DNA from 2 places in the Photobacterium nomapromontoriensis genome. Region 2 is predicted to be linked to the other one. Evidence: predicted binding sites of a transcription regulator. Region 2 holds the regulator's gene; the other holds the start of a gene.
The links. Region 2 encodes CRP, which controls carbon source genes, mostly activating them, when cyclic AMP is high. Its sites were predicted from a motif close to TGTGANNNNNNTCACA; they were not measured.
Positions count from the first base shown of each region.

Region 1 (7,992 bases), on a different contig from region 2:
AATTGTCACTTCACCGTACTCCTCATACCGGCGAATACTCCGATTAATTTGATATCTAGCACTCCGAGAGATCATCTGGCACAACATTTTATCTTGGTTTCTTAATTGCTCTAAATCAACCTGATAGGTTAATGTTTCCCATGTTGATTCAACAGCATACTGGTCTGCTGATAGTTGAAGAATATCACTGTGACTTGCACCAATGACAAACTTTCCGTTACCCACAATTTCCGTCATTACCATTGATATCATTTCGTGGCGAATCTCTTGCTCTTGTCCCTCAACCATAAGAAAGTCGTTAAATTCAATCCACGCTTGATCGAGCAATTCATCTCCTACCCGGTGCAGATAGCAAGGTGTCCCTTTCAGATACTGATAATAAGTATCTGTTCTAGGGACAATAATTCCCAAACCGATCACTTCATTTTCTCGTCGCGCTTCAATAACATAAAACTCATCCACAAAGCACTCAAACCAACTTCCTATCCATAGCCATGAGAGAAAAAAATTGGGTTCTGAACGCGCTTCCAATTCAATCCAAGCTCGTTGCAACCAACCAGAGTCTGGGCATAAATACAACTCACATTCTATTGCATTCTTTTGTCTATTCACTAGCACACCAACGAATGTTTCAGATAGGCCACATCAGCACTAACAATAAGCATAGCTGCTATCATATTAAGGTGACAAAGAATAGATAAATTTATACAAAAATCATGAATTATGACTATGCTTTTTATGATGTGTTTTTTGACTCATGCGGAAGGTCTCATACTATATGTTCAACAAAATAATACTTGTAAAAGCAGCTGCAGTGTTTCTCTCTTTTACGTTGCTAGCTTGCAATAGCGAATCGCCTGAGTTTCATATTACTAATGCCAAAAATCACATCGAGAATAAAGACTATAATACTGCCGTTATTGAATTGAAAAATGCGATTAAAAAAGATAAAACAGATCCGGAACCTAGAACTATTTTGGGTGAAATTTATCTCATGCGTGGCGAATATTCTGCTGCAAGAAAAGAACTTTCAATGGCATTAAAATATAGCTCAAACAACATCCAAACAGAGCTCTATTTAGCAAGAGCCCTTTTAGGTGATAATGATATTAAAGCGATTGAAGAATTAGTACATCACTCAGAGACTAAAAGCTTAAATGTTAAATCAGAGCTTTTATCAATTAATGCACTAGCGTTGATAAGGAATAACAAGTTAAATAGAGCGAGATCTATTTTACACGATGCAGAAATGATGGGGTTTAGTGGTGTATATTTTAATTTAGCCCAAGCCCAATTACTTGCGCAAAATAGTAAGTACGATAACGCAGTAGCAATACTAAAAAAAACGCTTACCGTCCACCCGAATAATATTGAAACCTTGCTACTCACTGCACATGTACTTTCAGCACAGTCAGAGCATGAAGAAACAGCAGAAATATACCGTAAAATTCTAGCATCAGCACCTGACAACCCAAACTATCAGCTCTATTTTGCTCAGTCATTAGTTAAGAGCGAAAAATATTCAGAAGCTGAACCGTATGTTAATGATATTCTAAAATTAGTCCCATCACATCTTGTTGCTAACAATCTTAAAGCTTCAATAGAATACTCAAAATCGAATTTTAAAGATGCCAGAAGGCATGCTAATGCAGCAATACGTGAAGGCTCTAATAACATCGGCACATACGTCATAGCTGGAATATGTGCTTATCTCCAGAATGACTATGAGGATGCCTATCTTCATCTTAAAGAAATTGCCCCGTATCTAAAAGAAGATCATTTTCTACAACAGCTTTTTGTTGCATCTCAATTTAAAATCGGAAAAATCAATGAAGCGATAGAAAGTATTAATGATTTTGATTTATCTAACAAAGAATACAATAATTTTGCCACTAGAATGAGTTTAGAGTTTTCATCTATCGGAAGAAGTAGCGATGCTCTAGCGATTGCAAAGAAAGCTGAGCAATTTTCTACACAATCAGGTCAATTACGTATCGGATTATTACGTGCGGCAAATAATGAACAAGATGGCATTAAGCAACTAGAATCTATTTTAAAAGTAAAACCTGATCAGCTAGAGGCAAATATTGGATTGGCTTATTACCACCTATCAAATGGTAATATTAAAAAAGGTGAAGATGTCATAGACAAATGGTTAGAAAGTAACAATAAAGATATTACAGCATTATTACTTAAAGGATACCTATCTCTAAAAAAAGAAAAGTATAACATTGCAGAGTCAATGTTTAATAGAGCATTATCCCTAGATAAGGATAATATCAAAGCAAAGTTATCTTTATTGCAGTTACAATCATTGAATGGTGATACAAAAACCGCATTTGATGAAACATTTCTTCTTGCCAAACAGTATCCTGACAATTTCACTGTCGCGATGTTTCTATATCGATTTGCAGCTCAAACGGATAGAATTGATGATATCATCAGCTTCTATACGACGTTAATAGACGCAGATACAAATAGTATCAAGTACCGTCTGCTCTTAGCTCGAATCTATGCCAGCATTCAACAATCAGATAAAGGTATTGCACTGCTGGAAGAATTACCAAGTATTCAACATTCTGCTGATGTTTGGAGCATTAAAACCTTGCTGTACTTTCAAGCTCTTGACTATCGTAAAGCATTTCAAGCAGCAGAAGAATGGGTTAAATTAGACCGGAGTAATCCAGAAGCTTACTTAAGAGTTATTCAACTAAGCGAATCAACAAAGAATTATAATAAAGGTATTCAATATGCGCTAGATGCAGAGAAATTATTCATCGAACACCCTCACTTTACATTAATGCGCGCGACGTTATTACAGCTAGATCAACAACCAACTCGCAGCCAAGCAGTTCTCGATGCACTACCTGAAAAAGTAAAGCAATCCAGTTACTTCTTAAAGCTGCAGAGTGAAGTCTATCGCGATAGAAAAGACTATAATAAAAGTGTCTTATTCGCTCATCAACGCTATGAAAAATACCCGACATCTATAACTGCGAAAGATCTTGCTTTGGCCTATATTGCAGACGATCAATATCGAAAAGCAACTAATTTATTGAAACAGAGGATAAGTAAAAATCCTGAATCAGAAGGTGCATTACATCTACTTCTCGCTCAAATTCAATATAATGTCGAACCTAATGCTGCAATTGAAACCTATATATCCATTTTAGAAAGAGAACCCCAAAATGTTATCGTTTTAAATAACGTTGCATGGCTGTATATCAATAGCAATGATTTGAGAAATGCCTGCCAATATGCAACAAAAGCTTATAATAACGCACCTAACAATCCAGAAATTCAAGATACGTATGGTTACTGTTTATTAAAATCAGGAAAACATAAAGAGTCAATGATCCCGCTAAAAATGGCTTATGATGGTAGAAATAACAATATCGAAATCAGTTTTCATTATGCAGAAAGCCTTATTCTTAATAATCATTTAGAAAAAGCAAGACGGATTCTAGATAGAGTAAAACCAGAAAATAATGAACATTATAAGCAACACAGACAACTGTACAAACAAACTAAATAAAAGTGAACGAGGTTATTTAGTTCCATTTATTGTTACATTCAGCCTTCGACTACTACGGCTTAACACACAATTACATATATGTGTGCTAATTTTTGTATATAACTACATTTTATCCAACTAATGAATAACTTAATACATCGTATATTCGACAGTCTTTCATTCTATCGAATATTATTTATTTGCTATTTTATCTTAATCTCAATTCTATCACTAAAAACAGGGGCAGAAAAAAACAGTCCATTAGACATGAACAGCTATGGTATTTTATTCCTAGATAAAATGGCTCATACGCTTGCCTATGCTATTTTTGCAGTTCAAGGCTTTATTCAATTGAAAAATAGAAGGCGATACATGATGTTATGTATCGCCATTGCGCTATATGGCATGCTATTGGAACTCATTCAACATGTATTCATACCACAAAGAATGGGGGCAATAGACGATGCTCTTGCCAATATAATCGGTGTCTTTATCGGATATACAGTCTGTATGCACTGGATAAAAAAACACACTAATCAAGATTAACCGTTGAAACTACCCTTCTATCAACTTCATTAACAAATGGCCATCATACATAGCCTGTTTAATCATCGCAGCCCCAGGCATAGTCGCTTGAGTGTAGAAACAACTTTCATCAATAACCAAATCTTGATTATAAACGGGTAGTGATTGTGTGCGGATACAATCCATAATCGCTGGATATAAGATATCTTTTGCGCGATTAAATTCACCACCTATCAGTATTTTTTCTGGATTAAATAAATTAACCATAATGGCAATAGCCTGGCCTAAATTATGACCTAACTCCACAATCACCTGTTTAGCGAGTGTGTCACTGGCCACCGCAGCATCACAAATTTTCTCAATAGTGAGTTCTTGGCCTGTGAGTACCGATGGATGACCCTCTTGTAAACGCTGTTCAACCTGCTCAATGATCGACTTAAGGCTTGCCACTGTTTCTAAACAGCCATGGTTGCCACAAAAGCAGCGCTTACCATAAGGCTTAATTTGAATATGCCCCAACTCACCCACATTGCCGATCCGCCCCTGCAAAACAACATTATCAAGTACGATACCAGCCCCAACCCCATGATGTATTGACACCAAAATAGAATTGGAAACATCTTGAGAGTTACCAAAAAGCTTCTCTGCCAGTGCCCATGAACGCGTATCATTACCTACAAAAACAGACAACCCCGTTGCCTCACTGATCGCAGGGCCTAACTCAAGATGATGCACATCATAATGTGGCATTTGTAGTACCACTCCCGTTTTGGCATTAACCAGTCCCGGCAGCGACACGGCAATCGCGGTAATACGATCTAATTCACCAACATGATTAGCAAAAAAGGTCTGAATCTCCCCAATCAGTTTTCGTAACACCTCTTCTTGCTGTAACACATCAATATCTTGTCGCTCTTCAACAACGATATCTCCCCCTAGCTCATGCAATGCAATTGTCATGTAACCACGACCTAATCGGATAGACATAAACTGCCACCCTTCATTGGCGGGGACTAAGCCAACAGCGGGTCTTCCACGGCTAGATGTCTCTTGGATATCCGTTTCTTTTATGATGTGTGCGTCGATGAGTTCTCGGGTGATTTTAGTGATACTGGCAGGGGCCAGTTGGCTACGCCTAGATAATTCAATACGTGATATTGGGCCATATAAATCAATTAGCTTGTAGACGCTGCCGGCATTGTTTCTTTTGATATGGTCGATATGACCAGGCTGAGCGACATACATGCCTATACTCCCGTTAATTTAGCCAATAAAAATTGCATTTTTAATTTTTTTACTTTGCGAAGTAATTGTGAAGTTGATTATTCGTAGGACGTGACAGGCATCACGAGGTTTCATGTAATTTTGAAGAAAAGCAGCTCCAACTCTCATTTTTCGGTTTCTTTTCTGGCCGTTTTTTTATTCATAAAATTTATCGTTTGCAAGACACCATGATGCATTTTTGCGATAATGTTTGGCTGCAAAAATCATGTTCAACTCACCACGAGGTTAGCGGTGTACAAAATCAATGAAGTCTTTGAAACAATCCAAGGGGAAGGTACTTTCACAGGAGTACCGGCTATTTTTGTCCGGCTTCAAGTATGCCCGGTGGGCTGTTCATGGTGTGATACCAAGCAAACCTGGAATGCTGAGCCACAAGATCACGTGTCGATTAACGACGTGATGGCAAAAACAGCCGACTCTCCGCAATGGGCTGAGCTTGACAGTCAAGGCGTTGTCGATCTACTGATTACCCAGCAATATACCGCCAAACACGTCGTTATCACAGGCGGTGAGCCTTGTATCTATGATTTACGCCCACTCACATCAGCCTTAGAAATTGCAGGTTTTCAGTGTCAAATAGAGACCAGTGGTACCTCTGAGGTTCTTGCAACAGAGCAAACATGGGTTACCGTGTCACCAAAAATCAACATGAAAGCGAAATTACCCGTACTGGCTAGTGCGTTAGAAAGAGCTGATGAAATTAAACACCCAGTGGGTACCCAGAAAGACATTGAGCAATTGGATGCCTTGCTAGCGGGTAAACACCTCAAACCCAATGTATGTATTGCACTTCAGCCGATAAGCCAGAAACCACGGGCGACTGAACTTTGTATTACAACCTGCATTCAACGTAATTGGCGTCTGTCTATTCAGACCCACAAATACCTTGCGATTGCTTAAATACTTCAATTCGATCCTCGCTGCACATCCACTCAAGCGGCTGTCTTATTTATAACACAGCCGCCTAATATCCAAGACGCTTCTCCCTTATTAGCATTGAACATTTTTGCTCTATCTATACTCAGCAGTAAAACAAGATCCTCAAGTTAACGCATGATGCTTAATCGATGTATTACATCTGGCAGCGATAACTTGCAGAGACAAATTGTTCAATCCACGTCGTACTCTTTGGGGAAAGTTTATGCGCCGTTATCTGGGATGTTACCTCTTGGCTGCCTGCAGCCTGATCCTTACTGCTTGCGGTGGAGGCAGTGAAGAAGCTACCGCAATTGCTGGACCAGCCGCACCGACATCAACAACATTTACTGTTTCAGTTGATTTACCCGCCACGATGAGATTGGCTCATAAGCCATCTTTTTCACTCATCAGCAAAGCCTATGCTGATGCTCAAAAAAATCTTTCCGAGCATAATTTTGCTGCTGTATGGCTTGATGATAAAGGGAAAATATTCCAATCTATCGATATTACCCGTTGGGAGTCACTGGGTGACGGCAACTATGTCATTGATGCCGGGACCAAAACCAGAATCAATGCGGTACTACTGGTTGATACCTCCGGCGTACCGGAATTTACCCTTGGTGAACCTCTTCCCGAAGGGTTATATATGACCCCGCTGGCTAATGAACGTTTAGCGATCACACTCGAATCATCACTAACCTACTACGCTTTGGCACAACGCATCGTAAAAAATGAAAATTGGGGGGTATTCACTGAAGTATTCGAAAAAGCCCCACGCGGACGCGTTTTGTTTGCTTGGCAAGATATCAACAACATGGCCATTGATATCCGAGATACCCTCTTCCCCAAACTAGGGTTAGAAGGGCTCACGCTAAAAGATCTCATGACTCTGTCTATTGTCCAGTCGATGACAAATGGCCGGGTCGAGCGTTATTTTACTGAAGAATCGGCTGCCATTGCCGACATTCAGGCAATCCTTAACGACGGGTACTGGCAAGTTGGTAGTTACGAGGGAAATAACGGCAACGGCATATTGGCAGACAGTACTCAGTTTGATGGTTCACAAACTCAGGTGACCGAATACCGCTGGGAAAAATCAGACGATGCCGACATCAACCTCAACGAGTTTTTCACTTACCTCAGTAATTCCACAGCCTTTGGCACCGACGATATCACAGTGCAGATACTGACTAACGATGGCTGGACTGGGCTGTTTAGTTACCTGAAAGTCTTACTTGCGACCCCAAAAACGGCACTGTTAACCGATGCGGCACTGATTAAAGAAGATGAAGCTGGCATTACGCTCAACGCTAACGTTTATTCATTGGCAGGCAAGCGAATGCACGATTTCCTTTCCAGCAAGGAAAATCACTATCTCACCCGTTATCTGCAAGATGATGCCAGCTTCACCGAAGGCGCGTCAGGCTTTTATTTCACCTGGCGTCCGGAAAATGAGGCCTATCTATTGTGTGATAACACCAATGATAAAGACACCTGCCGTATTTATCCCATTCTGACACCGGAGGCGGGTTACACAACCTTGGATGAGGTCATCACCCCACTCATTGACGTAGGCCCGGGTATCGAGAGTGTGAACGGTTTCAAGCTCAGTAATAATATTGTGGTTGAACTGATCGACGATGGGCGTTTCACCATTCGCTTCTGGGGCAATATTGCAGATGATGAATGGGTGATCCAAGACTATGGTGTCTGGGCACCAACCAACGTGGCTGGAAAACCAATATTACGAT
Region 1 covers NZ_JAKJSL010000017.1:219,791-227,782, forward strand. The annotation lists gene L4D12_RS04115 (GNAT family N-acetyltransferase) at 1-612, opposite strand, end outside; gene prsT (XrtA/PEP-CTERM system TPR-repeat protein PrsT) at 779-3,535, shown strand; gene L4D12_RS04125 (VanZ family protein) at 3,782-4,060, shown strand; gene mlc (sugar metabolism global transcriptional regulator Mlc) at 4,070-5,284, opposite strand; gene queE (7-carboxy-7-deazaguanine synthase QueE) at 5,555-6,223, shown strand; gene L4D12_RS04140 (hydrogenase expression protein HypA) at 6,465-7,992, shown strand, end outside.
Region 1: a site for CRP is predicted at 5,374-5,389, ahead of mlc (sugar metabolism global transcriptional regulator Mlc). Genes of this name have one in related genera too.

Region 2 (7,992 bases):
ACGCTGAGTTCCGTAAACTGACTGCACCGCTACGCAAGCAGATTGAGAAACTCGATAAGCAAATGGAAGAGCTAGGTGCAACATTAGCCGATGCCGAAACCCAATTATCAGATGTCACCATCTATGAAGCAGACAATAAAGCACGGCTTAATGAGCAATTGAAGCGTCAGGCGGCTGCAAAAAATGAACTCGAAGAGGTCGAAATGGACTGGATGGATCTGCATGAGCAGATCGAGGCCATGGAAGCGGAATTTACCCAGAACTAACTGCTAACAAGAAACGCCTATTCACCCCACACTGCCTTAGCCACTGCGGGTAATGTGGGGTGACATCTACAGGCAAATCCGGCGTTCCCCCCAAAAGCTCATAGACGCAATAGAAAACCAACCACTATTATTGGTAGGTTAAAACACGTTGCGCATAAGGACCCACAATGCCCCCGTTTGAACCAGCCCGTGGGCTAGGTAATGCTCACCTGCAAACACTGTTGCCCCGATTGCTTCGCCGTAAGCCTCTATTCACGCCGATTACTCAACGGGTCAACACACCGGACGACGACTTTCTCGACATTGCCTGGACAGCTTCACCGACTGCATATCAAGCCACTCAACCAGTGATGATCCTGTTTCATGGCTTGGAAGGGAGTTTTCATAGCCCATATGCCAACGGTTTATTGTATGCCGCGAAGCAAAAAGGCTGGCTTGGCGTCATGATGCATTTTCGAGGCTGCAGCGGGGAAATGAACCGCCAGGCCCGCAGTTATCACTCTGGGGAAACCAGTGACGCACGTTTTTTCATTCAATGGGTTCGTCGACAATTTCCTGACTCTCCGTTGTTCGCCGTCGGCGTTTCTCTCGGGGGGAATATGTTAGTCAATTACTTAGCCGAATACGGCGAAGACAGTGAACTCTGTGCCGCCCAAGTGATTTCGCCCCCGCTTGATCTCAATGCCTGTTCAGAGCGAATCGAACAAGGATTTTCAAGGGTCTATAAGCAATATTTACTCCGTTCGATGAAGAGAAATATCAGCAAAAAAATTCGCTTTCTACCCAACGCCCTGCCGCTGGATCAATCCGCTATTGAGTCCATTAGCACCTTACGCCAGTTTGACGATCTGATCACCGCACCTTTGCATGGCTATCAAGATGCCCATGATTATTATCAACGCTGTAGTGGTTTACGGCGATTACATCAGGTCACAATACCACTACGGGTGATTCATGCTAAAGATGATCCCTTCATGACTCATGACGTGATCCCCTCACAACCTTTACCTGATCATATCGAATATCATCTCAGCCCTAACGGTGGCCATGTCGGTTTTCTAACCGGATCATGGCATAAACCTACCTTCTGGCTTGAAATGACAGTGCCGGCTTGGTTTGCTCCTTTTACAATAACCAGAAGTAAATGGCGCTTATCTCGCTAGCAACTACTTGCCATTAACGTCATCAACCACTGATAATAATGTTATCAGTGGTTAATCCCTCCCCTAGAGCGGTAAACATTTAGTATGATCATTCCTTGGCAAGACATCGCACCAGAAACTCTCGATAACCTGATCGAGCATTTTGTCCTACGAGAAGGTACCGACTACGGTGAACATGAAAAAACCTTAGAACAAAAAGTCCAGCATGTTCGGCAACAGCTCACTCAGGGAGAAGCTGTAGTCATCTATTCCGAATTACATGAATCGGTAGATATTAAGCTTCGGCAAGATCTCAATTTCTAATCATTGATAAGACTTACACTTGATTTAACCGCAACATTTTGTTAATAACTCATCGTTAATCTTAACGACAGGGTTTGTCATGTCTGCAAAACATCCAATTATTGCAGTAACAGGATCTTCGGGGGCTGGCACATCCACTACCTCCGAAGCTTTTCGCAAGATGTTCAATATGATGGGCATCAATGCAGCTTGGCTGGAAGGTGACAGCTTCCACCGCTTTACTCGACCCGAGATGGATGTTGAAATCCGCAAAGCGAAGGAACAAGGCCGGCATATTAGTTATTTTGGCAATCAGGCCAATGACTTCCCCTTGCTGGAAACCTTCTTCCGCCAATATGGCATTGATGGCAGCGGTCAATTCCGCCGTTATCTTCACACCTTCGATGAAGCTGTGCCTTATAACCAGATGCCGGGGACTTTTACCCCCAGCCAGCAGCTGCCGGAAAATACCGACGTTTTATTTTATGAGGGTCTTCATGGTGGCGTGGTCGACGGTGAAACCAATGTGGCGCAGCATGTTGATTTACTGATCGGCATGGTGCCGATCGTGAACCTTGAGTGGATTCAGAAGATTGTCCGTGATACCCGCGATCGTGGACATTCCCGCGAAGCGGTAATGGAATCCATTGTCCGTTCGATGGACGACTACTTAAATTATATTACACCGCAGTTTTCCCGCACTCATATCAACTTCCAGCGCGTACCGACGGTTGATACCTCTAACCCGCTCAGTGCCAAAGCCATCCCCAGCTTAGACGAAAGTTTTGTGGTGATCCGCTTTCGCGGTATCAAAAATGTCGACTTCCCCTACCTACTCGCCATGATCCAAGGCGCATTTATGTCACGTCACAACACGCTAGTAGTCCCCGGGGGGAAAATGAGCTTTGCGATGGAGCTGATCATGCGCCCGTTGATCCAACAGCTGATCGATACCGGGAAGATCGGATAAGCAAAAAGTAAAGCAGGGGCGAGGAAAAGAAGAGTAGGAACTAGGTAAAGCAGTTAAAAGCGGAAAATCAGGGACTAGGGACAAGGAAGAGCGGAAAAGCAAAAGATATGTGGTCCTGTGGTCCTGTGGTCCTGTGGTCCTGTGGTCCTGTGGTCCTGTGGTCCTGTGGTCCTGTGGTCCTGTGGTCCTGTAAGCAGGAGCGAGGGACGAAAGAGTGTAAAGGAAAAAGAACGAATTCTGAGACTCTACCCCAGCTTTTATTCCGCTCTTACCCATAGGGCCTTAGGATCGCTTTTGCTCTTCCGCTTTTAAACCGCTCTTCCTCGGAACTCGTCCCTCGAAACCCGTACCTAAATCTTGATCTACCCATAGGACCATAGGTTCGCTTTTCCCCATAGCTCCGCTCTCGCCCTTCCGCTCTTCCTCCAAACTCGTCCCTCGCCCCTGATCTATTACGCCTCAACCACCTCATACGAATGCGTCATCTCAACCCCTTCACCCAGCATCAAGCACACCGAACAGTACTTTTGCAATGAATCAGACACCGTCTTTGCCACGACTGATGCATCCAAATCAACGCCTGTCACCACAAAATGCAAATTCGCTGAGGTAAAAATACGGGGCGCCTGCTCGCGGCGAACCGAACTGATCTGTGCCTCACAAGCGGTAATTTTCTGCCCGGCAGATTTCAGACCATCCACCACATCCACCGAGCTGCAGCCGCCCGCCGCCATTAATACCAATTCCATCGGACTCGGCGCTTTTTGGCCGCCATTTCCATCCATAACGACACTGTGTCCCGAATTTGACTGCCCAAGGAAGGTCATGCCTTCGACCCATTTCACGCGTGATTGCATTGCTTTCTCCTTACAACTTTTGAGGTAATTTCGTACTATCTAACAACTGTGTGATCATGTGCACACTTATGAGTAAAAAATGGCCATTTCAGATAGATCAATATCAAGAAAAACGTCCCGAAAAAAGATAAACTCTGATGTAATTATTCACGTGAGCTTGCAGCCCAGCGGTTGACTGAATATCCTAAACGGCGAACTACATTATTGTTAGGCCCAGCCTCAAACTTATCTTATAGGGACGTCGTTGTTGGGCAACAAACGCAGCAGAGGAAGTTAGTAATATGGTTCCAGGTAAACCTCAAACAGATCCAACTCTTGAGTGGTTTCTTTCCCATTGCCACATTCATAAATACCCGTCAAAGAGTACGTTAATTCATGCGGGTGAAAAAGCGGAAACGCTTTACTACATTGTTAAAGGTTCTGTTGCTGTCCTGATCAAGGATGAAGAAGGCAAGGAGATGATCCTGTCTTACCTCAACCAAGGTGACTTCATCGGTGAGCTAGGTCTTTTCGAAGAAGACCAAGAGCGTACTGCTTGGGTTCGAGCGAAAACACCTTGCGAAGTGGCTGAAATTTCATTTAAGAAATTCCGTCAGCTAATTCAGGTTAATCCAGATATCTTGATGCGTCTTTCTGCTCAGATGGCCAACCGCCTTCAGGTGACTAGCCAGAAAGTTGGAGATCTTGCATTCCTCGATGTGACTGGCCGTATCGCCCAGACATTATTGAATTTGGCTAAACAGCCTGATGCAATGACGCACCCAGATGGTATGCAGATCAAAATCACACGACAAGAGATCGGCCAGATCGTGGGTTGTTCTCGTGAAACTGTGGGTCGCATCCTGAAAATGCTGGAAGAGCAGAATCTCATTTCTGCCCACGGTAAAACAATCGTCGTGTACGGTACGCGCTAAGCTAACCATCACCACGAAAAACAAAAAGCCGCAATTGAAGTGACCCCCTTTAAATTGGACATTTCAAATATGCGGCTTTTTGCTTATGTGACAAAAGTATACTTTCACCTTCAAATTCTCGACTTCCTCACTGTTTTTCCGCTTGTATTCTCAATGCCCAATGCTACATTGTGCATATGGACTATACACTGACATTGACAACAGGAAATCACCGATATGGATATCGAGCGCTTCTCCCCTCATCGTGCCCCTTTCGGCTCTGTGATCATCGCGCCACTCCCCTCAACGGTCGAAATGACAGGATTTAGCGGCAGCCGCCATTACCTTGAACAACAAGAAACGGTCAGGCACGGCACACTCGGGCAAAACCTTGATATACCACTACTGGACGGCCTTAACGGCTAGGCAGTTTTCACACAACTTCGGCTCGCTATTTATTGGTACTTTCAAAAATTTTATCGGCAGAAGCCTCAACAAACCCACGATAAAGCTCACCGTCAACTGTTGTTGGGTAACGTTTGGCAAATTCATAAAAGCCCCCAGGGACCACGTAAACGCCATCACTAAACCCGACCTTGACATGATCGGCCATTGTTGACGATTGCTCCAGCATTACTGTGGGGCTACCTTTTACAGCGCCACCAGACTCATTGATAGTAAAACCATTGTGGAGCAGCAGATGGTTCACCTCGGCCACTTCTGTAAACTGCTCTAAATGATTAATACTAACAGTAAAATGATTGGCACCAAATCCATGTGCAGCAAGCCAGCCTGCATACTCGCTTTCAGCATACAACAGCTCATAGGTTGCGTAATCCAGACTCCATAATCGCCCACCATAAAGAAAGGTCGGATCACGCATGGCCGACTCCGGCACCTGCTCAATCAAGTCTCGTACCGTCTGCTGAAACAGCGAGCTAAACTGGCCGACCAACAGTTCACTGATAAACACTTTTGGGGCTAATGGATCAGGATGCTCAAAGTGCTCGGCATACAACTTCTTGTCTTCAAAGTGGTATTCTCCACAAGGCTTATAGCCTATCGCAATGAACGGGGCTGCCAGCCGATCCAAACCAACCGCTGGCAGATTAAATGTCCGCAAGGCAATGTGATCGTTATACAGTGGTTCCTCTTCTGTCAGCAGGTCATGGATCTGAGCTGCTGATGGACACAGGCGCTGGACATAATCCTGCCACAAACCTTCAAATAATTGCGCTACCCTTTCCATCTGTTTATCCCCGCTATTCAAATGCAGATTACTCACAACCGGACTAGAGATCGATCCCCGGTGCTAGTTGAGTCGGTAGTTCAGGTTGCTCCCCCTCCATTGAGGCCATAGGATACGCACAGTAGTCCGCGGCATAGAATGCACTCGGTCGTAGGTTGCCGGATGCGCCAGGGCCCCCAAATGGAGCATCACCACTCGCCCCCGTTAACGGACGGTTACGATTCACAATCCCAGCCCGGATCTGCTCAATAAAGTATTGCCACTCACTGTCATCGGTCGACACCAAGCCAGCCGATAACCCATAACGCGTCTGATTCGCCAACTCAACGGCCTGCGTCAAATCGTCATACCTCACCACTTGCAGTAATGGGCCAAAATATTCCTCATCCGGTAAGTCGGCAATCGGGCTAACGTCGATGATCCCGGGGGTAACAAGCGCGCCATGGCCACGCGTTGCTGCCAATAAGGCATTTCCGCCTAACATAATCAAATGCGCTTGCGCGGCAATGATGCGATCTGCTGCTTCAGCTGAGATTTGTGGCCCCATAAAGGGGGCGGGCTCATCAAATGGGCCGCCAACCCGAATGTTCCGTGTCAGTGCCAATAACCGCTCCAGTACGCGATCTCCTGCCTCGCCAGAAGGCAGATATAAACGGCGAGCACAGGTACAGCGCTGCCCTGCACTGATAAAGGCTGACTGAATAATAGTGTAGACAGTCGCATCGAGTTCGCCATAATGACGCGAGATCACCATCGGGTTATTCCCGCCCATTTCGAGGGCGAGCATCTTGCCCGGCTGTCCTGCAAACTGATAGTGCAACAAATGGCCGGTGTTAGCACTGCCGGTAAACAGTAAGCCATCAATACCTGCCGACCCCGCAAGGGCCTCTCCTGTCGTCCTCCCTCCCTGCACCAGATTGATCACCCCGTCAGGCAAGCCAACGCATTGCCACAGCTTCATGGTCTCTTCTGCCACTTTGGGCGTCAAATCAGACGGCTTAAATACCACGGTATTCCCGGCGAGCAGCGCAGGAACAATATGGCCATTGGGTAAATGCCCCGGGAAGTTATACGGTCCAAACACGGCCATCACTCCCAATGGTCGATGACGCAGCACGGCTTGTGTGCCCGCAACCTCTTTCTGCCTTTCCCCCGTACGCTCATGATAAGCCCGCAATGACAGCGCGATTTTACCTACCATTGCCATCGCTTCGGTGCGGGTTTCCCATAATGGCTTTCCCGTCTCTTCAGCTATCACTCTGGCTAACGATTCAGAATTATCCTTCACCAATTTGGCAAAACGCTCAATGATGGCCTGACGCTCACTGAACGGGCTCTGACGCCAGCTAATTAATGCCTGACGAGCACTGAGCACCGCCTGTTCAACCTGCTCGGTGGTGGCCGCCTGAGCCTGCCACACAACATTGCCGGTAAACGGGTCTAGCGACTGCATCGTTTCCCCTTTACCCGCTAACCATTGTCCTGCAATCCACTGCGTCATTATTCCTCTCCTTATTGACTGATCAACCGTACCTCGTCGCCATGCTGAACCTGAAGGAGCGCGGCCATTGAGGCTGAAATCACCGCCTTCTGCTTGATAATATCTACCTTACCGACAACCGCTCGAAAATGACAAAATGAGGTATTACTAATTATACAATGCGTGCCGAGAAGTGGTTCACCGATGACGACCTTGCACAGTTGAGAGTGACGTACTGATTCAATATTGCGAACATCGCATTCAACCGTTGGTCCGGCATCGAAAATATCGACATATCCCCGGCAACTGAATCCTTCATGTTCCAGCAAGCGCAGCGCAGGGCGGGTATTGTCGTGTACCTCTCCTATCACAGCCTGCGCCTCCGGGCTGAGTAAGTTGACATAAATTGGCAATTTGGGCATCAGATCAGCAATAAAGCCTTTTTTGCCAATCCCAGCCAAGTAATCTGCCAGAGTGAAATCAATCGAAAAGAAATGCGCCTTCAGCCAATCCCAAAACGGCGAGTTACCTGCCTCATCAGACACCCCTCGCATCTCCGCAATCACGGTTTTCGCAAAACGTTCAGGATGTTGGGCCATCATCAGAAAGCGGCACTTGGACAACAGCCGGCCATTGAGCCCCTGCCGCCATTCTGGTCTAAGGAATAGGGTACAAAGCTCACTGGCTCCGGTGTAATCGTTGCCAAAAGTCAGCACTTTTACCACATTATGGACATTGAGGCGGCAGGAGGAATGCACCACCGTGCTCAAATGGTAAGTATAAAAAGGCGCATCAAGGCCAATAGCGGCTTCAATCGCCGTTGTTCCGGCGA
Region 2 covers NZ_JAKJSL010000021.1:155,368-163,359, reverse strand. The annotation lists gene L4D12_RS07775 (ABC transporter ATP-binding protein) at 1-266, shown strand, start outside; gene L4D12_RS07770 (hydrolase) at 434-1,429, shown strand; gene L4D12_RS07765 (YheU family protein) at 1,514-1,732, shown strand; gene L4D12_RS07760 (phosphoribulokinase) at 1,812-2,681, shown strand; gene L4D12_RS07755 (OsmC family protein) at 3,134-3,538, opposite strand; gene crp (cAMP-activated global transcriptional regulator CRP) at 3,820-4,452, shown strand; gene L4D12_RS07745 (hypothetical protein) at 4,669-4,857, shown strand; gene L4D12_RS07740 (DUF1338 domain-containing protein) at 4,883-5,680, opposite strand; gene astD (succinylglutamate-semialdehyde dehydrogenase) at 5,724-7,181, opposite strand; gene astA (arginine N-succinyltransferase) at 7,193-7,992, opposite strand, start outside.